Regions from separate parts of the Ferrimonas gelatinilytica genome, predicted to be linked through region 1. Evidence: predicted binding sites of a transcription regulator. Region 1 holds the regulator's gene; each other region holds the start of a gene.
The links. The regulator sigma-54, encoded in region 1, starts transcription at its own class of promoters, with help from an activator protein. The targets are predictions, from matches to a motif close to GTTGGCACGNNNNTNGNNT.
Positions count from the first base shown of each region.

Region 2: the regulator sigma-54 is predicted to act here: its motif matches at 2,099-2,117, upstream of glnK (P-II family nitrogen regulator).
Region 3: the regulator sigma-54 is predicted to act here: its motif matches at 2,850-2,868, upstream of ABD997_RS07945 (DUF3192 domain-containing protein).
Region 4: the regulator sigma-54 is predicted to act here: its motif matches at 5,849-5,867, upstream of ABD997_RS08050 (HAD-IIB family hydrolase).

Region 1 is NZ_BAABLF010000029.1:49,678-57,455, forward strand. It holds gene mlaE (lipid asymmetry maintenance ABC transporter permease subunit MlaE) at 1-268, opposite strand, end outside; gene ABD997_RS14005 (ATP-binding cassette domain-containing protein) at 265-1,080, opposite strand; gene ABD997_RS14010 (calcium/sodium antiporter) at 1,241-2,200, shown strand; gene ABD997_RS14015 (KpsF/GutQ family sugar-phosphate isomerase) at 2,216-3,190, shown strand; gene kdsC (3-deoxy-manno-octulosonate-8-phosphatase KdsC) at 3,190-3,744, shown strand; gene lptC (LPS export ABC transporter periplasmic protein LptC) at 3,741-4,292, shown strand; gene lptA (lipopolysaccharide transport periplasmic protein LptA) at 4,279-4,824, shown strand; gene lptB (LPS export ABC transporter ATP-binding protein) at 4,821-5,552, shown strand; gene ABD997_RS14040 (RNA polymerase factor sigma-54) at 5,602-7,041, shown strand; gene hpf (ribosome hibernation promoting factor) at 7,065-7,352, shown strand; gene ptsN (PTS IIA-like nitrogen regulatory protein PtsN) at 7,352-7,778, shown strand, end outside.
Region 2 is NZ_BAABLF010000002.1:22,793-30,570, forward strand. It holds gene ABD997_RS01205 (Fe(3+) ABC transporter substrate-binding protein) at 1-320, opposite strand, end outside; gene ABD997_RS01210 (ammonium transporter) at 458-1,708, opposite strand; gene glnK (P-II family nitrogen regulator) at 1,719-2,057, opposite strand; gene nrfA (ammonia-forming cytochrome c nitrite reductase) at 2,379-3,761, opposite strand; gene ABD997_RS01225 (YacL family protein) at 3,978-4,343, opposite strand; gene ABD997_RS01230 (SlyX family protein) at 4,526-4,738, shown strand; gene def (peptide deformylase) at 4,760-5,281, shown strand; gene ABD997_RS01240 (COG3014 family protein) at 5,266-6,609, shown strand; gene lpoB (penicillin-binding protein activator LpoB) at 6,632-7,225, shown strand; gene ABD997_RS01250 (YheV family putative zinc ribbon protein) at 7,353-7,553, opposite strand; gene ABD997_RS01255 (ATP-binding cassette domain-containing protein) at 7,626-7,778, shown strand, end outside.
Region 3 is NZ_BAABLF010000008.1:146,248-154,025, forward strand. It holds gene ABD997_RS07930 (DUF3301 domain-containing protein) at 1-214, shown strand, start outside; gene ABD997_RS07935 (GNAT family N-acetyltransferase) at 1,483-2,100, opposite strand; gene ABD997_RS07940 (DUF2789 domain-containing protein) at 2,178-2,408, shown strand; gene ABD997_RS07945 (DUF3192 domain-containing protein) at 2,433-2,810, opposite strand; gene ABD997_RS07950 (bZIP transcription factor) at 2,973-3,275, shown strand; gene ABD997_RS07955 (Zn-ribbon-containing protein) at 3,360-4,142, shown strand; gene exaC (acetaldehyde dehydrogenase ExaC) at 4,224-5,744, shown strand; gene syd (SecY-interacting protein) at 5,922-6,554, opposite strand; gene queF (NADPH-dependent 7-cyano-7-deazaguanine reductase QueF) at 6,615-7,472, shown strand; gene ABD997_RS07975 (HDOD domain-containing protein) at 7,505-7,778, opposite strand, start outside.
Region 4 is NZ_BAABLF010000008.1:167,473-175,250, forward strand. It holds gene ABD997_RS08030 (aminoacyl-histidine dipeptidase) at 1-342, shown strand, start outside; gene nhaD (sodium:proton antiporter NhaD) at 590-1,837, shown strand; gene ABD997_RS08040 (sugar phosphorylase) at 1,853-3,577, opposite strand; gene ABD997_RS08045 (glycosyltransferase family protein) at 3,574-4,797, opposite strand; gene ABD997_RS08050 (HAD-IIB family hydrolase) at 4,807-5,649, opposite strand; gene ABD997_RS08055 (hypothetical protein) at 6,197-6,604, opposite strand; gene dinB (DNA polymerase IV) at 6,775-7,778, opposite strand, start outside.

The DNA.
Region 1 (7,778 bases):
GCCCCAAACTCTCCTCGGCGCCAAAGTCCACCAGGATAAGGTAGCCCTGAAGGCCCAGTACCATGCCGATAAAGAGGCCAGAAACCAGGGTGATAAGCATCGACTGCACGCCGATCTGATAGAGCTGATGCACGAGCAGCGGACGCATTTTCCCCCACTGGGGACGCGCCACCAGAGCACCGATCAGCATCAGCAGGGCGCGGCCCATGGCGGTCATTGCGCTCAGTCCCTGTCGACCCAACTGGGCGATCCCTTCGCTCAGATTCACTGCAATAACTCCTCCAGATAGGCTTCGGCAGGATGGTGAAAACGCACCGGGCCATCCGGGGCGCCGCGCAAAAACTGCTTCAGACGGGGGTCCTCCATTGACGCCAACTCCTCTGGGGTGCCGCTGGCGATCACCTGCTTGTCTGCCATCACGAAGACCATGTCGGCAATCTCCATCACCTCTTTGACATCGTGGGTCACCACCACGGAGGTCAGATCCAGCGCCTGGCCAAGATCCCGGATCAACTTGACCAGCACGCCCATGGAGATGGGATCCTGCCCGGCAAAGGGTTCGTCATACATCACCAACTCCGGCTCCAGCGCCATAGCCCGGGCCAGAGCAGCCCGGCGCTGCATGCCACCGGAAAGTTCCGCCGGCATCAACGTCGCCGCGCCACGCAGGCCGACCGCCTCCAGCTTCATCAACACCAGTCGGCGGATGAGAGCTTCCGGCAACTCGGTGTGTTCCCGCAGCGGGAAGGCCACGTTATCGAACACCGACATGTCGGTGAACAGCGCCCCCGATTGAAACAACATGCTGATGCGCCGACGCTCCCGGTAAAGCTCACTTCGAGAGAGGCGATTAAGATCTATGTCATCGAATCGCACGCTGCCACTGTCCGGCTGCAACTGGGCCCCGAACAGCTTCAGCAGGGTCGTTTTTCCGATTCCGGATGGGCCTAGGATAGCGGTGATCCCCCCCCGGGGAATGCGCATTGAGACCCGATCGAAGATGACACGACTGCCCCGTCGAAAAGTCATCTCCTCAACCTCAATCAATGGCTTAGCTTTTTGGTCTGCTGAGTTTTGCATGATCTGACGAGTCACCTGAGTGTCCGTCGACTCCTTTGTTATCGGCAGGCAAGGTGGTCAGTTTACGTGCCAAACAATTGGTTAACAATCTTCCCCCCTTTTCTTTTCCCTGCCATCGGGGGACAATGCGCGCCACCGCCAACCTTCCCGTCGAAACGGCATGATTATCAACACTGTTATCCTGCTACTGGGCCTCGGCCTGCTGGCCTGGAGTGCCGATCGCTTTGTCTACGGTGCTGCCGCGCTGGCCCGAAATGTTGGACTGCCTCCGCTGATTATCGGACTGACCATTGTTGCCATGGGGTCCTCGGCGCCGGAAGCGATGGTGGCGGCCAGTGCCGCCATGGACGGCCGCCTCGATACCGCCGTCGGCAACGTGGTGGGATCCAATATCGCCAACATCACCCTGATCCTCGGCGTAACCGCCCTGATACGTCCGCTACTGGTGGGCAGTTCAGCCCTGGTACGGGAGATGCCGCTGATGCTGGGGGCCAGCGTCCTGGCCGGTTACCTCATGAATGACCTGCAGCTCTCCCGACTCGACGGTTTGCTGCTGGCGCTGGCCTTCGCCGTGGTGATGGCCATCCTGGTGATCGCCGCGCTGCGCAACCGCGACAGCACCGACCCCCTGATCCAGGAGAGCGATGACGAGATCCCCATCGGTGTCCCTAACAGCCACGCTCTGGGCTGGCTGGCACTGGGCATGATACTGCTGCCGCTGGCCGCGGAACTGATGGTGAGCAACGCCGTTATCATCGCCAAGCATTTTGGTCTTTCGGACCTGGTGATTGGCCTGACCATCATCGCCGTCGGAACCAGCCTGCCAGAGCTGGCCGCGAGCTTGGCGGGACTGGCCAAGAATGAAGATGACTTGGTGATCGGTAATGTCGTCGGCTCCAACTTGTTTAATATCCTGGCTGTTCTGGCGATCCCCGCCCTCATTGCCCCCGGAGCATTGGATCCCGCTGCCGCTGGGCGGGACTTCTACTTCATGCTGGCTACCAGCTTGGCACCTCTGCTGTTACTCTTGCTCAAACGCCGTCGCATCATAGGGCGATGGGCTGGTGCGACGTTACTTAGCGCCTTTATTCTCTATCAATACAGTCTATTTGCAGCATGATCCCTAGGAGAGACGATGTCTGACGCCTCACAGTGGCATCAATGGGCCAAACGGGTCATCGAGATCGAAGCCCAGGCCGTGCACAATCTGCATACCTTTATCAATGATCAGTTCGTAGCCGCCTGCGAAACCCTGCTCGCCTGCAAGGGCAAGGTGGTGGTGATGGGCATGGGCAAGTCCGGCCATATCGGTAACAAGATCGCCGCAACCCTGGCCAGTACCGGCACCCCGGCCTTTTTCGTCCACCCCGGCGAAGCCAGCCACGGTGATCTCGGCATGCTTGCCCCCCAGGATGTGGTGATCGCCATCTCCAACTCCGGCGAAGCGCATGAGATTCTGACCCTGATGCCGGTGATCAAGCGCCTGGGTATCCCCGTGATCGCCATGACAGGCAAGCCGGAGTCGAGCATGGCCAAACTCGCCCGGCACCACCTCTGCATCACCGTCGCCGAGGAAGCCTGCCCGCTGGGTCTGGCCCCAACCTCCTCCACCACCGCGACACTGGTGATGGGGGATGCCCTGGCGGTCTCCCTGTTGCAGGCCCGTGGGTTTACCGTCGACGACTTCGCCCTCTCCCATCCTGGTGGGGCATTGGGACGCAAGCTGCTACTGCGGGTGTCAGACTTGATGCACAGCGGCGAGCGCCTGCCCCAGGTAAAGGAACAGGTGACCATCTCGGAAGCGCTGCTGGAGATCTCCGCCAAGGGGCTGGGAATGACCGCGGTGGTCGACGACGCCGGCAGACTAAGCGGGATCTTTACCGATGGCGATCTGCGCCGGGTGCTGGATGCCCGTGTCGATATCCACAGCACCGCCATCGGCGAGGTGATGAGTCGTCACCCGGTCACCATCGCCAGCCATGTCCTGGCTGCTGAGGCACTGCAACTGATGGAATCGCGTAAAATTAATGGCCTTATCACTCTGGATGTTGACGGCAAACCGGAAGGGGCGCTCAATATGATGGATATGCTGAAAGCGGGAGTCTTGTAATGGAACCCATTGTTACCCTCTATGGCCCGGTCAGCGCCGACATTCTGGCGCGGGCAGAGTCGATCCGTCTGCTGATCTGTGACGTCGACGGCGTCTTCTCCGATGGCCGTATCTACCTGGGCAATGATGGCGAGGAGCTCAAGGCGTTCCACACCCGCGACGGCTACGGTGTTAAGGCGATACAGCATGCCGGCATCCCGGTGGCGGTAATCACCGGACGACGCTCCACCATCGTCCAACAGCGGATGTCCGCGCTGGGGGTGCAGCAGATCATCCAAGGATGCGAGGACAAGCTCTCCGCTTATGAGACCCTCAAGCAACAACTGGGTGTGGAGGACGAGCAGTGCGCCTACATTGGCGATGACCTGGTCGACCTACCCGTCATGCAGCAGGTTGGACTCGCGGTGGCGGTTCAGGATGCACACCCTGCGCTGCGTCCCCATGCCCACTACCTGACCCAGCTGCCCGGAGGCTTCGGCGCCGTCCGTGAGCTCTGCGATCTGCTGCTCCAAGCCCAAGGCAAACTGGCCGACGCCAAGGGCATGTCCGTATGAAGCGAGAGCTGCTGGCCGGGCTGCTGCTGTTGACCATGGCCGCCGGTCTCTACTGGCGCTCCCTCAATACGGGCAGCGACCAGACGGTGCTCAGCCCGGAAACCGAACCCGACTTCATCGCTCGAAGTCTGCGCACCCGCGCCTACGACAGCAGCGGCCGACTCAATGCGGAGATCGCAGCCGACCAAATGCAGCATTTCCAGGATGACGCCTTGACCGAGTTCGCCCGACCCGTGTACCTGCTCTACCCAGAGGGGGGCGATGGTGTCTGGAAGATCCAGTCCGAGGCCGGTCAGCTTCAACAGAACCGCTACCTTTTACTGGAGCAGGAGGTGGTGGTCACCGCCATCGAACCCGGTGAGCCGCTGCAAACCATCCATACTGACCAGCTGGCACTGGACCTGGAAACCATGGTCATGACCACCGAATCCATGATTCGCGCAGAGGGTAACACCTTTACCTTGCAAGCCAGGGGCCTCTGGGCGGATCTCAATACAAACCGGATCGAACTCAAAGACAGGGTAAGCGCTACCTATGAAGTGCAATAAACTGATTTTACTGGGCTTGTTAGCCTTGGCTCCGCAAACCTTGGCTTCCGAGGCCGATTTTACCCAGCCGGTCAAAGTGACCGCTAACAGCTCCAGTGGCGACTTCACCAACCGGGTACTTGAGTATCGGGACAACGTGGTGATCGTCCAGGGCAGCCTGCGCATCGAGGCGGACCGCCTGATACTTGAGTCCTCGGAGGACAAAAGCCGCCAGGTAATGATCGCCACCGGCAACCCGGCCACCTACGAGCAAGTGATGGAGAACGGCCTGATGGCCCGGGCCGAGGCCCGAGAGATCCGCTACGACGTCAATACCCAGCTGTTGACCATGAGCGGCAACGCGCAACTGAGCCAGGCAGATAGCCTGGTGCGGGGCGAAACCATCAGTTACAACGCCCGGCTACAGCGCCTGACCGCCGAGGGCAGCAAAGATGAACAGATCACCACCATCTTCATGCCCAAAGAGGAAAAAAAGGTAGAGCCGGAGCCGGAAGCTCCAGCGCCAGCGCCAGCGCAGGAGCCTCAACCATGACCGAGAGCGTGCTCAAGGCTGAACAACTGGCCAAAAGTTACAACGGTCGTCAGGTCGTCAAGAGCGTCGGTCTGGAGGTGAAAACCGGGCAGATCGTCGGCCTCCTCGGCCCCAACGGGGCGGGGAAAACGACGACCTTCTACATGGTGGTGGGGCTGGTGCAGAACGACAAGGGACGTATTCAGATCGATGATCGTGACATCACCCTGCTGCCCATGCACTCCCGGGCCCGCCAGGGGATCGGTTACCTCCCACAGGAGGCCTCCATTTTCCGCAAGCTGAGTGTCTACGACAACCTGATGGCGGTCCTGCAAACCCGCAAGGAGCTGTCGAAACAGGAGCGGGAACACAAGCTGGAGCAGCTGTTGGAGGAGTTCAACATCACCCATATTCGTGACAGCCTCGGCATGAGCCTGTCCGGTGGTGAGCGTCGTCGGGTGGAGATCGCCCGAGCCCTAGCAGCGGACCCCAAGTTTATCCTTCTCGATGAGCCCTTTGCCGGGGTAGACCCTATCTCGGTTATCGATATCAAGAAGATCATCGAACACCTCAAGGAGCGGGGCCTAGGTGTCTTGATCACCGACCACAATGTGCGCGAAACTCTGGATGTGTGCGAATACGCTTACATCGTCAGCCACGGGGAGATGATCGCACAGGGCGCACCGGAAGCGGTGCTCAACAACAAACTGGTTCGCTCGGTGTACCTCGGCGACCAGTTCAAGCTCTGACCGTCCGGCTAAAGCGGGACTTACGACACAAGGATTGGGCATTACCTCGATGAAGACGTCACTGCAGCTGAAGCTGGGGCAACACCTGACCATGACGCCCCAATTGCAGCAGGCGATACGCCTGCTGCAGCTGTCGACGCTGGATCTGCAACAGGAGATCCAGGAAGCACTTGAGGCCAATCCCCTGCTGGAGCAGGTTGATGAGTTTGAAGGTCAGGATGCGGAGGTGCCGGAAGCTGCCCCGAAGGAGCGCTCGGAAATGGAAACCGGCGAGGCGATGAGCCAAACCGAGATGACCGATGACCTGCCGCTGGACAGCACCTGGGACGATGTCTACAGTGCCGCGCCTGCCGCCCCCGCCGGGCCGGTGCGCGACGACGATGAGAATCTCTACCAGGGGGAAACCCACGAAGACCTGCACAGCCATCTGCTCTGGCAGATGGAGCTCACCCCGATGACTGATCGGGATCGTGCCATCGCCACCACCATCATCGACGCCATTGACGAGCATGGCTATCTCACTGTTGATATCGAAGAGGTGCAAGAAGCGCAGGGCCTGGATGATATCGACCTGGACGAGGTCGTGGCGGTACTCAAGCGTGTCCAGCAGTTCGATCCTATCGGCTGTGGCGCGCGGGATCCGGCAGAGTGCCTGCTGGTCCAGTTGGCCCAGTTCGATCCCAAAACCCCCTGGCGCAGCGAAGCGATCAGCCTGCTCAACGACCATATGGACCTGCTGGGCAACCGCGACTTTCGAACCCTCCTGCGGCGCACTAAACTCAAAGAAGATGAGTTAAGGGCCGCCATGGAACTGATCCAATCTCTCAACCCCCGTCCAGGCAGCGCGATCTCCGCCAGCGCGAGCGAGTATGTGATACCGGACGTTTCCGTTAGCAAGAAACAGGGACGCTGGGTGGTGGAACTCAACCCGGATTCGGTCCCAAAGATCCGTATCAACGAACAGTACGCCGCCCTCTCAAAAGGGGCCAGAAACAATGGCGACAGTCAGTTTGTTCGCGGTCACTTGCAGGATGCCAAGTGGTTCATCAAGAGCCTGGAGAGCCGCAATGAGACATTAATGAAGGTGGCGAACTGCATCGTCCAGTTTCAGCAAGGATTTCTTGAGTATGGTGACGAAGCGATGAAGCCCATGGTCCTCAATGACGTCGCCGAAGCGGTGGAGATGCACGAGTCCACCATCTCCCGGGTCACTACACAGAAATTCATGCATACCCCTCGAGGGGTGTACGAACTGAAATACTTTTTCTCCAGTCACGTCAGTACGGACAGTGGCGGTGAGTGTTCCTCCACCGCCATCCGCGCACTGATCAAAAAACTGGTGGCCGCCGAGAGTCCCAAAAAGCCCCTCAGCGACAGCAAGATGGCTCAGCTTCTCGCGGAGCAGGGGATCCAGGTAGCACGGCGAACCATCGCCAAATACCGGGAAGCCCTCTCCATCCCCCCGTCAAACCAGCGCAAAGTACTGTAACAGAGCGCAATGGAGGCTTACTTATGCAGATCAATCTTACCGGGCACCACATCGAACTGACCGACGCCTTGAGAAACTATGTGCATGAAAAGTTTGAGCGACTAGAACGGCATTTTGATCACATCAACAATGTCCACGTGATCCTGAATGTACAGAAGCTGCAGCAGATCGCCGAAGCCAAGCTCCATGTCAACGGTGGGGAGGTGTTTGCCACCCATGAGCACGAAAACATGTACGCGGCCATCGATGGTCTGGTGGATAAGCTTGACCGCCAAGTGATTAAGCACAAAGAGAAAATTTCCAGACACTAATGGAAATCACGCAACTCCTGACGCCGGAGCGCACCCACTGTGCTGCGCCCGGCCTTAGCAAGAAACGGGCACTGGAGATGATCAGTGATTTGGCTGCTCGCCAGTGCCCGGATCTCCCCCAACATGAACTGTTTGAGAGCCTGTTAGCCCGGGAAAAAGTGGGCAGCACCGGAATCGGCAACGGCATCGCCCTGCCCCACGGTCGCCTCGAACGGATCACCACTCCCATCGCCGTGCTGCTCAAAACCGAGGAGCCGATCCCCTTCGATGCCATCGATGGCAAGCCGGTCGACCTGCTGTTTGCCCTCTTTGTTCCGGAGCAGGATCATCAGGCCCACTTGTCAACGTTGCGCACTGTGGCGGCCCTGCTCAGCCAGAAGGAGCTTTGTCGGGCGATGCGCAAAACCTGTAATGATCGAGAACTCT
Region 2 (7,778 bases), on a different contig from region 1:
CGATACTGGCTGGGGATGTTGCGGGTCAGAACCTCGCTCTCCACCGGCTGGCTCAGCCCCATCTCCACCAGAGTGGCCAGGCGGGAGATGTCGGTAGTCAGTACCAGATCCGCCGGGGAGAGACGCCCCTCACGCTTAAGGCGCTCCTCCAGACCAGTCTGGGCAAACACCACCTGTGTCTGGATCCCGGTCTCCTCGGTAAACCGCTCCAGCATCGGCTCGATCAGAAACGGCTGACGGTAGGAGTAAACGGTGACAGTCTGGGCAAAAGTGGCGGTGCTGATCAGAAGCAGGACCGTGGCGAAAAGGGGTCGAAACATGATGTGTCTCCAGCAGATTCGAAAATGAGAATAATTCCTTTTAGCAGTTAAAGATTACTCAGTACGCCGCCAGCTGGCAATCTCCGAAGCACAAAAAAGGCCCCCGAAAAGGGGGCCTGGTTCAAACTTTTGGTTTTTTATCCGGCGGTTTTCACAGTGATGAATTCCGGATAGGCATCGACTCCACAATCCGACATATCCATCCCCTGGTACTCCTCCTCTTCGGAGACGCGGATTCCCATGACCGCCTTGAGAATTCCCCAGGTGATGAGGCTGGTAATGAACACCCAACCGAAGATCACCGCGGCGCCCAGCAGTTGAGCACCCAGGGTGGCCTCACCATTGGAGATGGGCACCAGTACGAGGCCCAGCAAACCGCAAACACCGTGCACTGAGATCGCGCCCACAGGGTCATCAATCTTGAGCTTATCCATCCCCACGATAGCGAAGACCACCACGCCACCGGCCACGACACCGATGACCGCCGCCAGGCCCAGGGAGGGGGAGAGAGGGTCGGCGGTTATCGCCACCAGGCCAGCCAACGCGCCGTTGAGGATCATGGTCAGATCCGCTTTGCCCCAGGTCATCTTGCATACCACCAGGGCCGCAAGCGCGCCGAAGGCGGCGGCGGAATTGGTGTTCACGAAGATCTTGGCCACAGCAGACGCGTTCTCTGCATCGGATACCAGCAGTTGGGAGCCGCCATTGAAGCCGAACCAACCCAACCAGAGGATAAAGGTCCCCAGGGTCGCCAAAGGCATGTTGGAGCCCGGAATGGGATTCACGCTGCCATCGGCGTTGTATTTGCCCTTACGGGCACCTAAAAGAAGCACTCCGGCAATTGCCGCGGCCGCACCCGCCATATGGACGATGCCGGAACCGGCAAAGTCGACAAATCCGAATTCAGAGACAAAGCCACCCCCCCAGGTCCAATATCCCTCCATCGGATAGATAAAGCCGGTGAGAACCACGGCAAATGCCAGGAATGCCCAAAGCTTCATGCGCTCAGCCACCGCCCCAGAGACGATGGACATCGCCGTCGCGACAAACACCACCTGGAAGAAGAAATCCGACTCCAGGGCGTGATCCGCGCCATCCGCCTGGGTACCGATCAAGGCACCAAAGCTTGGCAGCCAGCCCGCTTCTGCGTTGTCTACGTACATGATGTGGTAACCCACAAGCAGGTACATGGCACAGGCAATCGCGTACAAGCACATGTTTTTGGTCAGGATCTCCGTTGTGTTTTTAGATCGCACCAGGCCCGCTTCCAGCATGGCGAAGCCCGCCGCCATCCACATCACCAGTGCACCGGAGATCAAAAAGTAAAAGGTATCAAGGGCAAAACGCAGCTCAGTGACTGTCAGGCCCAATTTCGTTAACTCTTCCATGGTGTCCTCCTTAGAGCGCTTCCGCGTCCATTTCCCCGGTGCGGATCCGCACCACCCGGTCCAGGTCTGTCACAAAGATCTTGCCATCGCCAATTTTCCCGGTTCCCGCGGCCTGGGTGATCACCTCGATCAGGCGGTCCACCTGGTCGCTCTGAGTGGCGATCTCCAGTTTCACCTTCGGCAGGAAGTCGACCTGGTATTCGGCCCCGCGGTAAAGCTCCGTGTGACCCTTCTGACGACCGAAACCTTTGACCTCGGTGACCGTCAGTCCATCGACGCCCATCTCCGCCACGGCTTCGCGGACATCATCCAGTTTGAAAGGTTTAATGATTGCGCTGACCAGTTTCATCCCGTTCTCCTCGTTCACGCACTGCGCTCTTGCCTAGAACTTATCAACTCCCGTGCCATAAATTTTTACCCTATCATTTCAATTGCTTACAAAATAAACTGAGCGCAAAGAGAGGGATGTCGCACCGAAACTGACCAAGGTTCAGGCCGCAGGCACCAGTTTGGTGCACAGCCAGGCCCTGCCTTGGGGTGAATTCATCAGCGGGGGTTTGGAGCGCCCAGCGGTACCATGGTGATACCAGTAATGGGATGGGCCATGGCGAAATGGGCGGGAAGCAAAACGGCTCCCCGAAGGGAGCCGCATCGATCTCATGAGCCAGGATTATGGGGCATTGGCACCATACTTCTCCTGATACGCCTTGTCCCACTGAGGCACCTGCTCCTCCAGGAAGCGGGCCTTCTCCGCATTCATCTTATCCATATCCATCCCCAGCGCCGCCTGGGCCGCCGCCTTGGTGGAGATGTCTGGCACAGCTACGGCCTCCATGACACCATGCTTGGCCAGCACCCGCGCCAGCGAGGTTCGCGCATTGGCACTGCGCTCGAGTGAGGAAGCCAGCAGCCTGAGCGCCTCTTCCGGGTTGTGGGCATGGATCCCATGAGACGCAATAGCCATGTCCCAACGCCACTGAGCATGACGGATGGCGGTCAGCGCCTCGGCCATCTCCGCCTCAGTCGCCCCCGCATCCCAGGCTGCCTTGGCTTCAAAGTGGGCATGGACCAGCTGCGTCTCGGCCTGAATACGGGCATCGAGCACCATCTTCTTGTAATCCGCGATCACCCCCTGCAGGGTCTCCTTGCTCTGGGAGTGGCAGCGTGCACAGGTGAACTCGAACTGATCGAACGGGTTGCCCACGTTATGGTCGGTGTATTTCTTGCCTTCGGCATTGGTCACCCTGGGCATGTGACAATCGGTGCAGGAAACATCGTTGCGGCCATGGGTTCCGGTCAGACTGGTTTCAAAGCCGGGGTGCTGAGCCTTGAGCATCTTCGCCCGGGAGAGAGCGTGCGTCCAATCCGCAAACTCGATGGCGTCGTAGTAGACCTCCATCTCGTCGGCTTTGGTGCCGTTGTCCCAGGGAAACTTAACGAAGGTGCTCTCCTTGGTGAAGTAATACTCAACGTGGCACTGGCCACAGACCATGGATTGCTTCTGAGACTTGCTCGCTTCCTCCCACTTCCAACCTATGGTGTCCATCGCCCGCTGGGCAAAAGGCACCGATAGGCGCAACCGGGCATTATTGTCATGACAGTTGCCGCACCCGATCTCCTGAGTGATCTCCGGGCCACCCTTGGCCCACTTGCCGCTGAAGTACTCCGCTTCACCGTTGGTCTCGATATAGCGCGGGACATCGGGGGACTTACAGGACCAGCACGCCATCGGCATTGGCCCTTCGCTCGGCCCCATGGGACCGCCGGTGCGTAGGGTCTGACGCACATCCGTCACGGAATAATGATGGCCGCGGGCCTTGTTGTAGTCCTTGGCAAAGCCGTAGCCCGCCCACAGGATCACCAAATTGGGATCCTCCGCCAGGGCATCCACCACCTCACTGCTTTCGCTGGTCTTTTGCCAGGACTGATGCTGGCGCTTGAAACGTTCAAACTTGCTGTTATCCGCCTCGGTGATCGACTCTGCTGCCTGACTTGCTCCCATCACCAACACCGCGGCCATAAGCGCGACACAACGCCGTTTTACCCTGTCCATCTGTTTCTCCCAGTTTTGAATATGACTCACCTGCAGATGAAACTAGTTCACTTGCGAGTGCTTTACCACTGCTTTTGTAAGGTTATTACTGGGGTAGGATGACGTCGGGCGCTCTGCCCTATAAAGAACCTAACGTGATGATAGTTATTCTATTTTTCCCTTAAATTTTGACACTAAGCGATGCGTACCTCTGGCCTGTTTCGCTGGGGAGTGAGTTCAATGTCCCAGCAAAAACGCGTGCCAGCTCTCCAGCAGCATCAGGAAATCCTCCAGACCACAGCACGCTTCTGCCTCAGCATCGTAAAGGTTCAACTCCAGCGATTCAGCGGCGTCATCCTCCTGGTGAAGGCGGTGATCCTGGATCAACACCTCGTCCGCTTCCGCCACAAGACTCTGTTCCCGCCCCTCCTGTCGGTACTCGCTGCCCGAGCGCAAAGGCAGGGCCTTGAGCGCTTGCATCAGGGCGGCCACCGCCTCAGGTGTGGACAACTCCTCCTGGACAAAGCGCCCTATCGCCTCATGACCCATCGACATCACGACCATCGGTGGACCGCCCCACTCGCGGCGAAATTCATATTCCATGGTGCTCTTCATAATTGGTTGGCGTTTGTCACGATAGTGTAACCCAGCGGGTTGGCGGCCGGTTACAGGCCCCGCACCGAACGCTCAGGGTTCAGCCCGCTTTTGATGGGGGAATGGAGGGAGAGTTTGGTAAACTGACGCCCTCCGGGGCTTATCCCCACTTTAATGACTCAAGGAACCCCATGAACGACTATGGCCAACGCCTGCTGGATCTGGAGACCAAAGTGGCCTACCAGGAGAGCACCATCGATCAACTGAACGACACCCTGGTTCGTCTCAACGCCGAACTGGCCAAGCAGTCCGAGCAGATCCGACTGCTGGCGCAGCGACTAAGATCTATGCCCAATAGCCAGATCGCCGACAGCAGTGAAGAGACACCGCCACCCCACTATTAAGACCTGGAGGCCGCCAAGCTGATGACCGCTGCGATTGCACAACTGGGCGAACCCGTTTTGCGCCGCCGGGCCGAGCCGGTTGACCACTTCGATGATCGGCTGGGAGCGCTGCTGACCACCCTGACCGACACCATGCACGCCAGCAACGGGGTCGGTATTGCTGCCCCGCAGATCTTCGTTTCTCAACGGGTGATGATCATCGCCTCCCGTCCCAATCCCCGTTACCCGGATGCGCCCATAATGGAACCTCTGGCGATGATCAATCCGGAGCTGGGGGAACCCCAGGGTGAGTGGATAGAGGCCTGGGAGGGCTGCCTGTCGGTACCCGGGATCCGCGGCAAAGTGCGTCGCCGCAATGCGGTGAGCGCCCGTTTCCAGGATGCCGACGGTCGCTGGCATCAGCGTCACTTCGAGGGCTTCGTCGCCCGCATCGTGCAGCACGAATTTGATCACCTCGAGGGGCGAACCTTCCTCGACCATATCACCAACGGCAGCGATCTTATCGCCAGCAGCGTCTGGGAGCGGCAGTGCCAAGGCGACTGAAAGCCCTTCTCCTGGTCCTGCTGCTGGCTGGATGCGCCGGCAGCAGCCTGTTTCAGCCCTACCCCAACCGCATTGCCGCCGTGCAGGCGCAGATCCAGCGGGGCAACGGGGACGCCGCCCTGGCAAGCCTGGCGAACCACGTTGATGATGGGGATGGCCTCCTCTATGCCCAGGAGGCGGGACGAATCGCCGCCTTGCTCGGGGATACCCCGGCGAGTCTCGACTACTACCGCCAGGCGATGGCCGACTACGACCAGCTCGACTGGAGAGCGATCGTCTCCTTCACCGACATCAGTCAGCAGTTGGGCGCTGCCACGGTTTCGGAAAACCTTTTAGCTTACCGGGGCCAGGCGTTTGAGCGGGTCATGCTGCACCAGCAACAGGCCCTGAACTACCTGTGGCAATCGGATCTGGAAGCCGCGCTGGTGGAGGTACGTCGGGCGGACCAGGCCCAGATCCTGGCCCAGAAGACCTACCGGGAAAACCTCAAGTCTCAGAGGGCGATCAGCAATGCCAGCATCGACGCCGAGCTGACCCGGCTAGACCGCCAGGCGGGCAACGCTCCGGATTCCTTCATCAACCCCTACGTGTTGTTCAGCAACGCAGTCATCTATGAAGCTGCCGGGCAGCCCAACGATGCCCTGATCGATCTGCGTAAAGCGTTGCAGCTCAGACCTGAAAATACCCTGCTTCAGCGGGAGGTGGTACGCCTGGCGTGCCAGCTAAATATCGACTGCGACACTCTGGAGCGTCAGTTTGGTGCGCCGATACCCGCGCCCTCCCAGAGCGGTCGCCTGGTGATCCTTTATGAAACCGGCACGCTGCCCCCCCGCCAGCAGATCACCATCCCCTTCAGTTGGGACAGCTACTATCAGCAGATCGCCCTGCCCACCTACAGGGGGATCCAGGCCCCACCATCGCTCCTGACGGTGCAACTGGATGCCGACATCCTGACCACAGAGCCGCTGGCAGACCTGGACCAGATGGCCGCCCGTTCACTGCGGGAACAATACCCCTTTATCCTGCTCCGTCAGGGCATTAGACTGGCAACCAAGCACAACGCCAATGCCTGGGCTGAGCGCAAGGGCGGCGACTTTGGCGCCATCTCGATGCAGATATTCAACGCCCTGACGGAACAGGCCGACCGGCGCAGCTGGCTCACCCTGCCACGCCAGGCGCAAGCGGCGACCCGTCACCTTCATCCCGGCGACTACCGACTCACCGCTGCGGGTCTGCAGACGGAGGTCGCCATCGCCCCCGGTCGCACCACCCTCGTGTGGATCGCCGAGCAGGCGGGAACCCGGCAAATACAAACCATACTGATTTAATCGATTCGAGGAGGGACAAACCATGAAAGCACTGAAGTACCTGCTACCCCTGTCGCTGGCCCTGGTACTGGCCGGCTGTCAGTCCAAGGTGGAGTACCGCGACGCCACCGAAGTGGAAACCGTCGACATCAGCTTCGGCTCCACCGATCTGCAGGCGGTGGCCACCAAGATGGTGGACTCCATGCTCACCACCCCCTCAGTCACCGCGCTCACCGCCCAGGACCGCCCCATCCTGTTTGTCGACCGGATCACCAACAAAACATCGGAACATATCGACACCGAATCCATCACCGATACCATCAGCACCCGCTTACTGCGCTCCGGTCAGTTCCGTTTTATCGACATGACAAAGGTGGACGCCGTGCGCAAGCAGCTGGACTTCCAAAACAGTGCCGGCATGGTGGATCCCAGCCAGGCGATCCAGTTCGGTCGCCAGGTGGGGGCGCAATACATGCTCTATGGCAACCTCTCCTCCATCGTCAAACAGGATGGTTCCACCAAGGACGTCTACTACAAGATGACCATGCGCCTGATGGATCTTGAGTCCGGCCTGATCGAATGGGCGGACGAGAAGGAGCTGCGTAAGCAGAAATCCAAGTCCTTCCTGGGCCGCTAAATATCCTTCGTCCTAAACGCAGGAGGCCTGGGGTTGTCCGGGCCTCCTGCGTTTAAGGGCTTCATGACTCCAAAGCCCACAACAGCGGGCGATGACCCGAAGCCTCCTGGCCTGACTCACTGGCCCATTATTCGGGCTTGAACACGCCGATCACGTCACCGGCACCCGCCTGGCGCTCGGCCGGCTCGCTCCCCTGGCGCTTCTTGTAGCCACAGGCCACGCACTCCATCACTTCCACCCCCTGCTCGCCGTAGAGCATGATGCTGTCCGCTTCCTGGCACTTAGGACACTGGGCACCGGCGATAAAACGTTTCTTAAGGTTGGGCATAGGGCTGGGCTCCTGTTGAGCCGGAGAGGGAAATGGTATCATCCGGCCAATTTTTACAATTGAAGTTCCCCCATGATAACCCTGGATAAGGTCCAACTCATCCGTGGCGGCAAACGCCTTCTCGACAATGCCAGCCTAACCCTCTATCCCGGCCACAAGGTGGCTCTGGTGGGCGCCAATGGGGTCGGCAAGTCGAGTCTGCTCTCGTTGCTGCGTGGGGAGTTC
Region 3 (7,778 bases), on a different contig from region 1:
CACCGAATACCAGGTCGAATTCAGTACCGATGGCCTCAACAGCCTGACCGCCAAAATGGCGTTTCTGGGGCCGCGACTGAATGAGGCAACACTGCCACTCTACCCGGAGCCGGAATGGCAACAAGCTCCCGCCAACCGGGGACGGATAGGCATGGGGAGCTGCAGCAGTAGTGGTTGCGGCAGTAAAAGCAGCTGCGGCTCAAAACGCTGCTGACTCTCCTCGCCAGTGTGCCCTCTCGCTGAACTTCACCGCATAAACAAGCAAAAAAAAGAACCGCAACAGTTACCTGTTGCGGTTCGGGTACCACATCTACGCCAACTATCCGTGTTGAATTGATGCTCCCTGCATCCTCCTTGCGTACCGATGCTCCTTGCACTTTCCTTAGCTGATCCATCAGCTTCCCTGTACTCCCGTGTCCCCGCTCCTGCGAAGTCCCCTTCCCTGGGGTGTGCCACCCTCGGCATCCTGCCTATCCCTGGTGGCCAACACGCTCAACGTACTCACTTCCTTGTGACGGCCCCATCCTGCGGCCGAACATGCTCCATCCTGGAGCGGTCCTACATCTTCCTTGATTAACCCATTGTTTCGATGACCGCATCCTGCTGCCACCGAAGGGTTATCTGTCGTTTCCTGACAAAACCAGAGTCTAGTTCAGTGATATCGACAAACAACCCAATGTTAACAAAAGGTTTTTTATCTGAAATCCAAGGCACAACCGTCAACCGGGATAAATGTCTTTAAAAATCAAAAATTTGACTTATCAAAGCACGATAACCACACCGCTTCGGCGGGACATTTTCTTACAGGGTAAAGAGAAATTCGACTCAACAATCATCGGGTTAAGTCGCCGCGTTAAAGAACGGTAGCGGACAAGCTGGTCATGCGAAGAAGAGATGCTGGCGCCGATAAGAGACCGGGCCATAAAAAAGCGGGCCGCAACAAAGTTGCGGCCCTTAAGGTACGTGTCAAGCTATCCCGCTTAAATTGGCGCCACTCCCTGGCCCATCCCTGCGTCACTTGCCAATCCCTGCATCATCCTTGGCTGTTCCATCAGCATTCCCTGAACAAACCGTTCTAACCATCCTGGCAGAGCATCATCCTGGCACTCAGCGCACAATCGAAACTGCGCGTTTTCCTCCCTGCGGCGAACATCCCCATCCGCCTGAGTATCCGTTCCTGTCCCACTCCCTGTGGTAACAGCACGCCACTCACTCATTTCCCAGCAGGCCAACTCCTTGTCAGACAAGCCATGAAACCAGTTACCGCTCCTTGGTGTCTCCCATTCTATGCAAATCCACCCTGACCACAACCCCTTTACTCAAACGCTACGGGCCCGCAACCAAAGAACGCTCCGTACACCACTACGAAACCTTTGACTTACATCGAGATAAAATAAAAGACCGGCAAGAACTCGGGACCCTGACGGGCAATACTCTCCCAAGGGAAATGGACAATCTCTTACACGAGATATCAGAGATCCTTCACCTTAAATCAGCCTGATACAAGCTTCCGGTCACCTGACCAACATTCAACTCAGCGATGGGATTAAAGCCAAGGCTCTCAAACAGAGGCTTCAGGGTGGGCCAATAGATCATTGTGGCGAGCCCATTGATGTGTCGCTCTCGCTCCAGTGCAATGACCGAGCTCAGTAGCTGAGCACCATAGCCGCGTCGACGGTAGGCCGGGGCCACAGCCACAAACTGCAGCAGATGGGTACGATCGAAATCCAGGCGCTCGAGGATCTCCTGCTCCCGCGCCATCCATTGACGGGCGCCGCTCCAGCCAGTTCCGAGCGCCATCTTCAGACGCCAGTTCCAGAAACGTTCCTGGCCCAGCGGGTAAGCCCCGTCGAGCAGAGACGCCACGCCCACAAGGGCACCCTCCAGTTCCAGGCCGACAAAGATCTGCTCGCGCTGCCACAACTCATGCAACTCCTCCCGGATCGCCGCACGCAGGCGCTGCTCATAGTTATCCGCAGGGAAAACGGAACGAAAAAAGGGATCATCTCGATATGCCTGAAGCAGAAGGGACGCGGCGACACGAAGATCATCCGCACTGAGATAACGCACTTCCGGTGAGGGGGCAACCGCCGGCTCCATGGCACTCTCCTGATGAAAACTTGACCAATGCAAACATCGGTCAAAACTTAGGTAAAAATCAAGCTCAGGAGCAATCGATGGACACCACACCCACAGACTTAACCCACCTTTTTGAACAATTGGGACTGGATCCGGAGCAAACCGCGATGGACCACTTCATCTCAACCCACCGGCTGGCGCCGGAGCAGGCTTTAGAGGAGGCCCCATTCTGGACACCGTCACAACGGGCATTTCTCAGGGAGGAGAAGCAGCAGGATGCCGAGTGGGTAGAAACCATCGATATTCTGGACACCCTGCTGCGGGGATAGGGAGACTCGCGGCCCGGGAGGCGATCAGATAGCCAAGTTCACCGCGGTTTCACCCCAACCGGTGACGGCACCGTCACGGAAAACCACCGGTGTGCACTCCTCCTTCTCGGTTACGCCATCTCCGTGTAGGCGATGGGTTCGGTAATACAGTACCTGAACCACCCCTTGATCCTTCTGATAGACTTCGTTGAAATCTGCGGTACCCATAATGACGCGCACCTGGTCCACGGTCATACCCAGGCTGATCTGGGCCAGGTTCTTACGATTGCGCTCCTGTTGCTTCTCCCAGCTGCTCAGGTGATCCGCGTCCCAGCCGCCGTCACCGCCCACCTTTACCACGCAACCGCTTAAACTGGTGATCGCCATCGCCGCAAGGGTGGCCGCAAGTATGGTTTTTTTCATCGTTGACATCCTGTGTTCATTAAGGGTTCGCAGTGCTTATAACAAAAGTCGTGCCAACCACGAAAATCACCTTTAAATCAATGGTATAATTATTTCCCGTTGCGCTTACAGTTTTCAATCAGGCAAACTCTTAGCGAAATTCACTAACGGTTTTGCCCGAACATGATGGAACCTGAAATTCGCGCCGCACTTTGCCGCCTGCACGACACCGGCCCCACCCTGGCCCTGTTGAAAAAGCAAACCGGGCATCGTTTTCCTCTCCCCATGCTGATCAGCGCCTTGCAAAGTTACAAGGCCAATCCGGACGCCTTTGCCGAGGCACCACAGACCATGCCCGCCGCCCCCGAAGCCGGTCCATCAAGCGCTTCAGATCTTGAAGAGCTTGAGCACAGGGTGGCGACACTGGAAGCGCTGGTAACGCAGCTGCAGGCAGAGATTGCCCAACTGCTGGCCCGGCAGAAATAACTCCCCTGGGGGCTTCCAGTTGGCGGGCACAGACAACCGCCCTATACTGACGCCCCTTTTTCCAGTGAACCGTCGGGAGCTCCCATGTACCTAGCTGAAGTCCGATTCGAATGTTTTGCCGACACCACCCTCACCGCGGTGGAACAAGCGATCAATGGACTGATGGAGGCGTGGCGCAACAACGGTCAGGTATTGGGACGGGAGTTTCCGCTGGTGCAGCAGGAAGCGGAGTTTCGCCTACGTGTGATGTGCCCGGGGCGGGACAGCCTGGAACACCGCCACACCAGTTCCTGGGGCCGTCATGCTCTGGCCCAGCTGACCGAAGCCAAGCTGCTCCAGCCCCGTTTCAAGCTGCTGGGACGTGACATCAACGCCGACCATTGTGCCGATCAGGCCCCGGTCAACTGGCAGGTGCTTTATACCACCTATGTGCATAGCAGCTCTCCGGTTCGCGATGGGGACAGCTTTCAACCGGTTCCCCTCTACCGCCTGCCCGCCAGCTTCAATGGCGATCACAAGGCGCTGATCAAGTGGCAGACGGAGTGGCAAGCCTGTGACGAGCTGCAGATGGCCGGCAGTGGTGCGGTGGAGCATGCGGCCCTGAATGAGATCGCATCGGTAGAGAGTGTCCTGTTTCGCCGGGGCTGGGATCTCCGAGGTCGACTGGAGTACCTCACCAAGGTGCCCACTTACTACTACCTCTACCGGGTCGGGGGCAGCAGCCTGGAGGAGGAGCGGGAGCGCCCCTGCCCACGCTGCGGCAGCCGAGACTGGGCACTGGAATCCCCGCAGCACGATCTCTTCGCCTTCAAGTGCGAACCCTGTCGCCTGGTCTCTAATCTCTCCTGGGATCTGCAGCATGGCTGACGGAGTCGACTAAGGTCGAATTAACCACAGAGGCGTTTGCGCGCAGGGTGATCACTCCCTCTCAGTCAGAAAGGAAGCGACATGATCTACGCCAAGCCCGGCACCGAGGGTGCCCCATTCCAGTTCCAGTCCCAATATCACAATTTCATCAACGGCCAATGGGTCGCGCCGGTTAATGGCCGCTACTTCGACGATATCTCCCCGGTGGATGGCTCGGTGATTGCCGCCGTGGCCCGCTCTGACGCCGACGACATCAACCTGGCGCTGGATGCGGCCCATGCCGCCCAGGCCGACTGGGGCAAACGCAGCCCCACCGAGCGCAGCAACCTGCTGCTGAAGATCGCCGACCGCATCGAGCAGCACGCGGAAACCTTGGCGTACGTGGAAACCTGGGAAAATGGTAAGGCGATCCGCGAAACCCTTAACGCTGACCTGCCCCTCTGCGTCGACCATTTTCGCTATTTCGCCGGTGCGATAAGGGCCCAGGAGGGCAGCCTGGGCGAGATTGATGAGCACACCACCGCCTACCACTTCCACGAGCCTCTGGGCGTGGTGGGCCAGATCATCCCCTGGAACTTTCCCCTGTTGATGGCCGCATGGAAACTGGGCCCCGCCCTGGCGGCGGGCTGCAGCGTGGTACTTAAACCGGCAGAGCAGACCCCTATCTCCATCCTGGTGCTGATGGAGCTGATCGGTGATCTGATCCCCCCTGGCGTCGTTAACGTGGTCAACGGCATGGGCGAGGAGGCAGGAGCTGCCCTGGCCACCTCGAACCGCATCGCCAAGCTGGCCTTTACCGGGTCCACCGCCGTCGGACAGCAGATCATGCGCTGCGGTGCCGACTCCCTGATCCCGGTCACCCTGGAGCTGGGGGGCAAATCCCCCAACATCTATTTCGAGGATGTGATGGCCGAGGACGACGCCTTCTTCGACAAGTGCCTGGAAGGCTTGCTACTGGGCTTTTTCAACCAGGGGGAGGTGTGTACCTGCCCCTCTCGGGCGCTGGTCCAATCCTCCATCTATCCGCAGTTTATCGAGCGCCTGCTCGACCGGGCCCGGCAGATCCGCCAGGGCAACCCGCTGGATACCGAGACCCAGGTTGGCGCCCAGGTATCCCAGGAGCAGTTCGACAAGATCCTCTCCTACATGGAGATTGCCCAGAACGAAGGGGCGGAGTTCCTGTTGGGAGGTGAGGCAGCCAAGGTCACGCCGGATTTGGCAAACGGCTTCTATGTGCAGCCCACCTTGCTCAAGGGCGAGAACAAGATGCGGGTCTTCCAGGAGGAGATCTTTGGCCCAACCCTGGGGATAACCACCTTCGAGGATGAGGCGGAAGCCCTGGCCATCGCCAATGACACCCAGTACGGCCTGGGCGCCGGAGTCTGGACCCGGGATCAGAACCGGGCTTACCGCATGGGACGGGGGATCCAGGCCGGACGGGTGTGGATCAACTGCTACCACCTCTACCCGGCCCACGCCGCCTTCGGTGGCTATAAGCGCTCCGGCATCGGCCGCGAGACCCACCTCAAGGCACTGGGGAACTACCAACAGACCAAGAACCTGCTGATCAGTTACGACCCCAACCCATTGGGCTTTTTCTAACGACCCTGTGCCTTAGAACCCGTCATCCATGGGGGCCTCTGGGCCCCCATCTTTATGGCGCTTTGGCCATAATTTTGTGGCCATCGGCAGCGTCCATAGCTCAATGCCACGCGGTGGCCTATCTGGCTGCGCGGCCCGGCCTGAGTCAGGAGCCGCCCCTGAGGGCAACAGCTGATATCACCCCCGGCGCAGGTGAGACCACATCCGTTTCAGCCTGGGCAATAGACCCGGCGCTTCATCCGGCACTGCCTCTTCGGCCGTCATCGGCGGCAAAGCCACCCGGGGCGACAACTGAGACAGCAGCCCCTCAAGACTCTCCGCCAAACGTTGATGGGGGAGTTGACCCGGGATCTCCAACCACACGCTGCCACTCTCGTTTTCCAGCACCAGCATCTCTTCCCCCTCGCCCAGGAGGCCGATAAAGATCGTGGCAGGCTGTTTGAGGCTGCGCTTCATCATCAGGTGACCTATCAGGTTCTCCTGCAATCGGGGCAGCTCCTCCGGGCTCCAAAGCTGCAGCAACTCCCCCTGGCCAAATTCCGCGTCAAACTGCAGCGGCCCGGCAAAAAATTGGCCGTAGTGGGCGCTCACCGACGGATGGAGCGTCAGGGACAACGCGGCCTCGATATTATCGAAGCGAACCTGGGGCTGCTGGGCCACCGGCTGCCACAGAGCCCTCCCCTCCTCGTCCCTGCCCTGCAGCGCCGGCCCCGGCTCATCCTGCTCGCAAGCGGGCAGAGTTCCCAGGCTCCTCTGCCAGGCCTGAAGGTAACGCTGAATGAAATGGGACAGGGGAGATTCCGGCATCATGGGCCTCTTACTGGGTGAATTACGGTAAACTGATGCCATATTGTGTCACGAATTGAGATGATCATGTCACACCACGATCCCTACAAGGGCGCGGACGCCCTCAACGGCCTGACCCTCGGCCAACGCACCCAGTACCACGACCAGTACGATCCCAGCCTGTTGCAGGCGGTCCCCCGCAGCCTGAACCGGGACGCACTGGGCCTCAGTGGCCCCCTGCCCTTCGGTGGGGCAGATCTCTGGACCGGCTTCGAGCTCTCCTGGCTCAACGCCAAGGGGAAGCCGATGGTGGCCATCGCCCACTTTCGCCTGCCGGCCACCAGCACCAACCTGGTGGAATCCAAATCCTTCAAGCTCTACCTCAACAGCTTCAACCAGACCCGTATCGCCTCCATGGCCGAGCTAACGGAGCGCCTGCAGCGGGATCTCAGCGTCTGTGCCGAGGGGGAGGTGGAGGTTGAGCTGGTGCGGCCACAGGCGTTTGCCCGACAGGGCCTGGTGGAGCTGGAGGGGGAGTGTATTGATGAGCTCGATATCGCCATCGACAACTACGATTTTCGTCCCGACTACCTGGAGGAGGCGGCCCGGGGCGAGTGGGTCTCGGAAACCCTGCGCAGTGATCTGCTCAAGTCCAACTGCCTGATCACCTCCCAGCCGGACTGGGGCAGCGTCCAGATCCGGTACCAGGGGCCGAAGATCGACCATGAAGCCCTGCTGCGCTACCTGATCAGTTTCCGCCAGCACAACGAGTTTCATGAGCAATGCGTGGAGCGGATCTTCATAGACCTGAAGCGCTACTGCCACTGTGACAAGCTCAGCGTCTACGCCCGCTACACGCGGCGCGGTGGCCTGGATATCAACCCGTTCCGATCCGATTTTGAACCGGTTCCGGGCCACAACACCCGCCTTGCCCGCCAGTGACCGGGAGCCTCCGGCGACTCGGGTCAGATGGCTCAGGCCGTTTCCGTGCTCCGTGCCAGGTTCCTCATCACTTCGTTGTAAGTCATGAAGTAGGTCTCTTTGCCAAACAGCTCGAGGTTGGGGATCACCCCTTTGCGGACAAACAGATCCAGGGTCGAGGGGAGCGGATCTACCAGCACCAGCTTGCGGCTGTAGATGGCAGCCAGGCGAACCAGGTCCAGGTAGCTGTGGCTTGGGGTCTGGTAGCTGAGATCGGCCCAGTAGCGCGCCGTTTCCACCAGCTCCGGCGGAAAGTTCCAGTGCTTC
Region 4 (7,778 bases), on a different contig from region 1:
AGCATGGTGGAAAACATGCTCAAGGCCCTGGCCCAGTTGGGCGGTGCGCAGTGTGAGCTTTCCGGTGCCTACCCCGGTTGGAATCCGGATCCGAGCTCGCCGATCATGAAGGTGGTGCGGGAAACCTACCAAAGTCTGTTTGGTACCCTGCCCAACATCCAGGTGATCCACGCCGGTCTCGAGTGCGGCCTCTTCAAGGAGCCCTATCCGCACCTGGACATGGTCTCCATTGGCCCCACCATCCGCTTCCCCCACTCCCCGGATGAGAAGGTGCACATCGAGTCCGTCGGCAAATACTGGCAGCTGCTGCTGGCGGTGCTCAAGGCGATCCCGGCCAAGTAAGCCGCCTTTCGCCTCGTCCCGGGATAAACCAAAAAATCCGAGCCCTCAGCAGGGCTCGGATTTTTTATGGACGCCCCGTTAGGGCAACAGACCGCTGCGCCGCAAAGAGTAGGGCCACAGGTAGAAGGATCTCCTGACGATTGTCGCAAATAGTGCAATGTGCGCTGGCTCACAACGCTGTGCGCACCGGACTCTTTTGCTAGACTGCCGCCGTGCCCGACTCCCCCGCTAATGAGTGCTGCCCCACATGGTAAACGGCCTGATCCTGACCCTCATCATCGTCGCCTTCGTGCTGATCGTCATCGAGGACATCATCCACGTGAACAAGGCGAAAACCACCCTCTTCTTCGGCACTCTGTGCTGGATCCTCGCCTATATCGCCCCCCTTAACGGCTGGGATCCGGACACCCTGCACCAGAAGCTGGAGCACAACATCCTGGAGATCGCCACCTTGTGGCTGTTCCTGATGGCAGCGATGACCTTTGTCGCTTACCTCAACGCCAAGGGGCTGATCCAGACCCTGGTGAGGCGGGTACTGCCCACCACCCTGTCGGAGCGCAAACTGCTGTTCATGATCGGCAGCTTCGCCTTCCTGCTCTCCTCCATCTCCGACAACATCACCGCCACCCTGATCGCCCTGGCGGTGGTGCTATCATTGGGCCTGGAGCGGCGCAAGCTGCTGAAGTTTGTCACCCTGATCATCTTTGCGGTCAACTCCGGCGGGGTCTCGCTGATCACCGGTGACGTTACCACCCTGATGATCTTTCTGGCAGGCAAGATCAGCATCGACAACCTGATGCTGCTTATCTTTCCCTCGGCCCTGGCAGTCTTGCTGCTTGCCGGCCTGCTCAGCCGAGGGCTGAATGGCCAGGTGCAGCTGCCCCAGACACCGCTAAAACCGGTGGAGAAAACCGACATCGCCATCGCCCTACTGTTTTTGACCACCATCGTCGCCACTCTATTGCTGAGCGTTTTCTACTCGGTTCCACCGCTGCTGACCTTCCTGTTCGGCCTAGCCACCATGTTCCTGTTGGCGCAGCTGCTGATGCGCCATAAGAGGGTGGACAAGGCGATCATCGATTACATCCGCGAGATCGAGTACGACACCCTGCTGTTCTTCGTCGGAGTACTGCTGCTGGTGGGGGCGATGAAGGAGATCGGGGTGCTGGATGGCTTCACCCGCCTTTACCAGGTGCTGCCACCGGAGCTGGCCAACTACGCCATGGGTATGCTCTCTGCCGCGGTGGATAATGTGCCCCTTACCGCCGCCCTGCTCAAGGCCGACATCACCATGGCGCCCCAGCAGTGGCTGGCATTCACCTACGCTACCGGCGTGGGCGGCTCCATGCTGGTGATCGGTTCCGCTGCCGGGATCATCGCCATGAGCAAGGTCAAGGAGCTCACCTTCCTCAGCTACCTGAGGATGGGCCTCTACCTGCTGATCGCCTACTCCTTCGGTTACCTCGGCGCCTACTGGGCCGGTGGCCTGATCTGAGCGAGCCGGGCGGTATTAGGCCCGGTTACTCAGCCAAAGGCTCTGGTAGGGCTGCAGGGTCAGGGTCGCCTGCAGATCGGCCAGCTCCATGCCACTTTGCAAGTCGCTCCAGGTTTCGGTGTCGATCAGGTTCAGTGCCGACAGAGGCAGCGGCTGGGGCTGGTCGCTCACGTTGTGGATGGCAAAGATGCTCTGCTCCCGGTCCGGGCTCTGACGCCAGAACCCCAGCAGTTCATTCCCCAGCTGCAGGGTGTACTGGGTCGCATTGGGGTGGAACGCCTTCTGAGCACGTCGGATTGCCATCAGCCGCTTTACCCCCTCGAACACCTGGTGGTGGTGACTTCCCGCGTCCGCCAGCAGGGCCAACAGCCTGGCGTAATCCCACTTGTGCCGGTTGATGTGGCGGTTGTGGTTGCTGTTGGCAACCCGCTCATGATCATTCTCCGTCCCCAGCAGCGAGTGGATGTAGAGTGCCGGGATCCCCTCGATCCCCAGCATGATGGCGTGGGCACAGAGAAAGCGTGCCAACTGCCACTCATCCTCCCCCTTAGCGGTGCCGGCCATGGCATTCCACAGGCTGATATTGAGCTCGTAAGGGCTGCGCTGACCGCCTGACCGGCCCCGGTAGGAGATCCGGCCGCCGAAGGCGTCCATCGCCGTGACCATCTGCTGGATCTCCCCATCGGAGAGGATCCCCTCCGCCGGCCGCAGGCCGATGCCATCGTGGGAGGCGAGGAAGTTGAAATAGGCGGTGCCGTTGCGAGCCGGTGGCAGGGTCATCAGCCAGTTGCGCAGGTGCCGACAGTTGCCCGTCAACAGGGTGTGCAGCAACAGCGGCGGCAGGGAGAAGTTGTAGATGGCATGGGCCTCGTTGCCGTTGCCGAAATAGGCCAGGTTCTCCCGGTGCGGGATGTTGGTTTCGGTAATGATGATGGCGTCCGGCCGCTGGTGCTCCACCAGCAGCCGCAACAGGCGCACCAGGATGTGAGTCTGCTCCAGGTTGATACAGGGTGTACCCGGGACCTTCCAGACGAACGCCACCGCATCGAAACGAAACACCCGGATCCCCTGCTCCAGGTAGAAGCGCAGGATCGCCACGAACTCCTTGAGCACCTCCGGGTTGGCGAAGTTGAGATCCACCTGGTCCGGGCTGAAGGTGCACCACACCAGACGCTCCCCGCTGAGGGTCTGGACGGGGTTAAGCAGGGGGCTGGTACGGGGGCGCACCACGGTGCTGAGATCCCAGCTGAGATCGGCTTCGACGAAGTAACCCTTGCCCGGTGACTTCTCCTGGCGAAAGTTTTCGAACCAGCCGCTGCGGCTGGAGCAGTGGTTGATCACCACGTCCGCCATCAGGTCGAAGCGGCTGGCGATCTCGCGGATCTGGGGCCAGTCGCCCACCGACTGATTGACCTGGTAGTAGTCGATCACCGCGAAGCCATCATCGGAGCTGTAGGGGAAAAACGGCAGGATATGAACCCCGCTGATGCACTCCGCCAAGTAATGGCCGAGGAAGTGATTCAGGTTTTCCAGTGGCAAGCGGGCATCGGAGAGCAGGGTGTCGGCGTAGCTGATCACGAACAGGTCTTTCTCGTCCCACTGGTTGCAGTAGGGCTCCGGTTCCGGTCCGCCCGGCACCAGGCGCATGATCTCTATCAGCTCATCCGCCAGCACCTTGACCTCTTCATCGGGATACAGCGGGCCCAGTAATTGGGCAACCCGGGTGGAGAGCGTCATCATGAAGCCAGCTCCTTATGATCCGACTCCACGGCATCCACCAGGCGGTCGTATACATCCGGCATGGCGGAGAGCACCCGGTTCCAGCTGGGGATAAACGGGGTCTCCATGGGGTTATCGAGGAAATGGTTGCCCGCCTTGATGATGTTTTCAGCAAACAGCTCGACCGCCTTCTCCTCCTTGTGAATGTCCAGGTCCAGTCCGTTGATGATGGCATCACTGCGATAGGTCTCGATGAAATCCAGGGCGATACGGTAATAGGTGGCCTTGATGGTACGCAGTACCCCGGGGCTGAACACGGTACCCTGGGTTGCCAGCTTACGGATCATCGCCTTAATGATGTCGATGGACATCCGTGACAGACCACCGCTGTCATTCCCGGCACTGAGATCCTGATGCTTATGATCGTAGCGGTCGGCGATATCCACCTGGCAGAGCCGGTTGGTGGCGTAGTTGCGTTTCATCTCCGCCAGCACCCCAATCTCCAGCCCCCAGTCACTGGGGATCCTCAGGTCATTGAGCACATCGAGACGGAAGGAGAACTCCCCCGCCAGTGGATAGCGGAAACTGTCGAGAAACTCCAGGTAATCGGACTCGGGGACAATCTTTTTCAGCGCCCGGATCAGCGGTGTCACCAGCAGCCGCGTCACCCGGCCATTGAGGGTTCCCCCGGCCACCCGGGCGTAATAGCCTTTGCAAAACTCGTAGTTGAAGGTGGGGTTGGCCACCGGGTAGATGAGTCGGGCCAGCAGGCTGCGATCATAGGTGAGAATATCGCAGTCATGCAGGGCCAGGGCTTCCACCCGCTGTGTCGCCATGGCGTAACCGAAGCAGTACCAGACGTTGCGCCCCTTACCCGGCTGATCCGGCGCCAATCCTCGTGCCTGCAGCTCTGCATCCAGCGCCCGCAAGCGGGGCCCGTCATGCCAGAGGACACGGTGGTGCTGGGGCAGCTGATCGAAGAACGCGAGGGCGTGGACATACTCCTCACGACTGGCCCGGTCGAGCCCGATGATCACCTGGGACAGATAGGGAACCTTGGCCAACTCCTCGACAATGGCGGGCAGCGCCGGTGTCTGCAACTCAGAATAGAGCGATGGCAGCACCAACCCCAGTGGCCGGGCCTGGGAGAAGCGGCACAGCTCCGCCTCCATCTCCTCAACCGGCCGGTCAGCCAGATTGTGCAGGGTGGTAATGATGCCGTTCTGGTAGTAATCCGCCATAAAATCTCCTTATTGGGTTTCGTCGAGCCAGGCCTGGACCGCCTCGTTCCAGCCCTCGGGGCCGCAGAGCTGAGTCTGGATCACACGGGCATTCGTAGAGGCTCTCGACAGCGTGGGGAAGGGGTGCACCGGGGATCGAACCTGGACTGCGATTTGGGCCGCCTCCAGCATGGCGCTGTCGTTCTGACCATCCCCCAGGGCCATCACCCGTGGGGCCTGGCCCCAAAGCCCGTGGTAATGATCGCAGAGCCAGCGCAACGCACGCCCCTTGTCCGTTTGCCCCAGCAGATGGAGGAATCGCCCTCCCCGGAGCAACCGGTAGCCCGCCCGCTGCACCCGGGACTGGAAGTGCAAAAAGGCATGCTCGGTGTCCTGCCACAACAAAGGTTCACTGTAGGCCCGCTGTTGGGCGGAGGACGCCTGGGTAAGAGAGAGGCCGGTGTGGGCGGCCAGAGTGGCGCTGTCCCAGTCACTGAAGCTCTGCAGGCTGTACCCCTCCTGCTCCCGCAGCGCGTGCAGGAAACCCACCAGGTCACTGCGCCGAGCCCCCAGGACCACGATTTTTCCGCGCGCAGCCTCCGTAGCATGCTGGGCAGAGGCAGGCAGCCAGATGGCTGAGCCGTTCTCCACCACCAGGGGAGCCTCTATCCCGAGTTCCCTGGCCAATGCCTGACTCTCCTCCAGGGTTTTGCTGGTGTTGAAGATCACCGGGATCCCGAGCGACCGGCAGCGCTCCAGTGCCGGCAACGCGGGGCCAAAGTCGTAACTGTGATGATCGAGCAGGGTGCCATCGAGATCGGTGAAGATCAGCCTCGGTGGCGTTTCGGAGAGCGTGTTTTTTCGAGCGGTCATACCTTGTCCTACGTAACAAATCCGAATTGCGCGACTCCCGTCTTTGCCCTCTCTGGCCCCTGCCGGAAGTTCGAGTCGACGGGCCAGTGAAACCCTGGCTCGACGTGACCGACAGCCATGTGGCCATCCTGACGCCAGCGGGTCTCCCTGTTTAAGATAGAGTGCCGCAAGCCAGGTCGCGCAATAACAAGAAGAAACAGAGCAAGGAGCGGGCCAACGACGCCAGTTGGACACAGAGAGGGGAATCGTGGCGATAGGGACCCGAATGCCTTTAACAGGCCTGGCGCATGGGAGGAAAGGCGCACCATAAAGGCGCATGGGCCGGTGACAGCGCGCGCCCTTTTGGGGCAGAACACCCGCATTCAACTGTCCCGCCCCACACCGATTTGGGGCACAGCATTAAGCTCGGCATGGGAGACCCGGGGTCGTCACGGAACGAAAAAAGCCGACTCAAGGTCGGCTTTTGCAACACCTGCTGGTCGCTCTGTGTGGCCATAGACGCTCAGACGGCAAATCTGGGCAACCCGGTCAGAGCTAAGGTACCGGCTCAGATCAGGCCCTGATCCTTGACCGCCTGGCGGTTGAACTCCAGAACCACCTCCTCCACGGAGAGTTCCGGCTGCTCACTGCAGCGCTGGATGATGTAGTCGCGCCGGGCATGACGGCAGGTTTCGATCATCTCACCGCCCTTCTCCTTACCGAAGCGCCAACGCAGGTACTGCATGGCATTGCCATCCGCGTAGGCCACCAGCTTATTCAGGGTCGCCTCGTTGTCGGCATAATGGTTGATGGTACGGCAGTAGGTTTTTTCACCGACGTAGTGGTCGAAGTAATCCGCATCCCGCAACGGCTTGGCTTGGAGAAAGAAAACACCAAGGACAAAGAGCACCCCTGCGACGGCACAGAGCATACCGACGGCACTGATCAGCTGACGATATTGGCTTTGGATCCGCATACTCACCTCCCTAGGCCGGCTGGATTGGGGGCCACCACTGGCGACATCAAAACCAGCCCTTACTTGCAGGCTAGAGCAGCAGATGGGAACGCAACTTGATCCAGATCAACAAGGCGACTTCTTGTCACTTGCGAATCTTTCCACCTTCATCGCCCAGAGAGGAAAAAGGCTTAAAGCAGGCTGAGTTGAGGGTCGGAATGGGGGGCCAGGGTGACGCTCACCCCAACCAGACGGACGCCCCGCCCCCCCCCCCGGGCGAACCCGGTGTGAAGCAATGAGGCCAACCGGGCCGGGTCTAGGGAACTGGCGGGGCAGGCGACCGTGGTTTGCTGAAAGTCACTGAACTTGAGCTTCACACTGAGTCCCCTGAAGGGACGCTCGCCCAGCCGCCGGGCCAACTCCGGCAACAGCGTCAGTAGTTTTGCCAGGCAGTCGGCTTCCGTCTGCAGGTCCCGCTCCAGGGTGGTTTCCACGCCCACCGACTTGCGGATCCGGTTGGTGCGGACCGGACGATCATCGATCCCCTGGGCTCGCTGATGCAACACCGGGCCAAACTTGCCAAACCACTGCTCCAGCTCTACCGCCGTATGCTTCAGCACGTCCGCGCCAAGGTGCAGCCCCCTTTGTGCCAACCGCTCGGCGGTGCGGGGCCCCACCCCGGGGATCTTGCGCAGTGGCAGTCCGGCCACGAACTCGGCACATTGGCCCGGCAGTATCACGCACTGACCGTTGGGTTTGTTCTCATCCGAGGCGATCTTGGCCAGGAACTTGTTGGGGGCGATCCCCGCCGACGCGGTCAAACCGGTCTCGGCCAGGATGGCGGCGCGGATCTCCCGCGCCATCAGGGTGGCGCTGCCTCGGCAATGGGGAGCGTCGCTGACATCCAAGTAGGCTTCATCCAGGGAGAGGGGCTCTATCCTGTCGGTGTAACGCCGAAAGATGGCGCGGATCTGCGCGCTGACCTCCTTGTAGACCGACATCCGACCCGGAACCAACACCAGCTGCGGACAGCGGCGCATTGCCTCGCTGCTGGCCATGGCGCTGCGAACACCATAAGCGCGGGCGGCGTAGTTGCAGGTCGCGATCACCCCTCGACCGGTAGCACGGCCGCCCACGGCAATCGGCTTATCCCTCAACTCCGGGTTGTCCCGCATCTCCACCGCGGCAAAAAAGC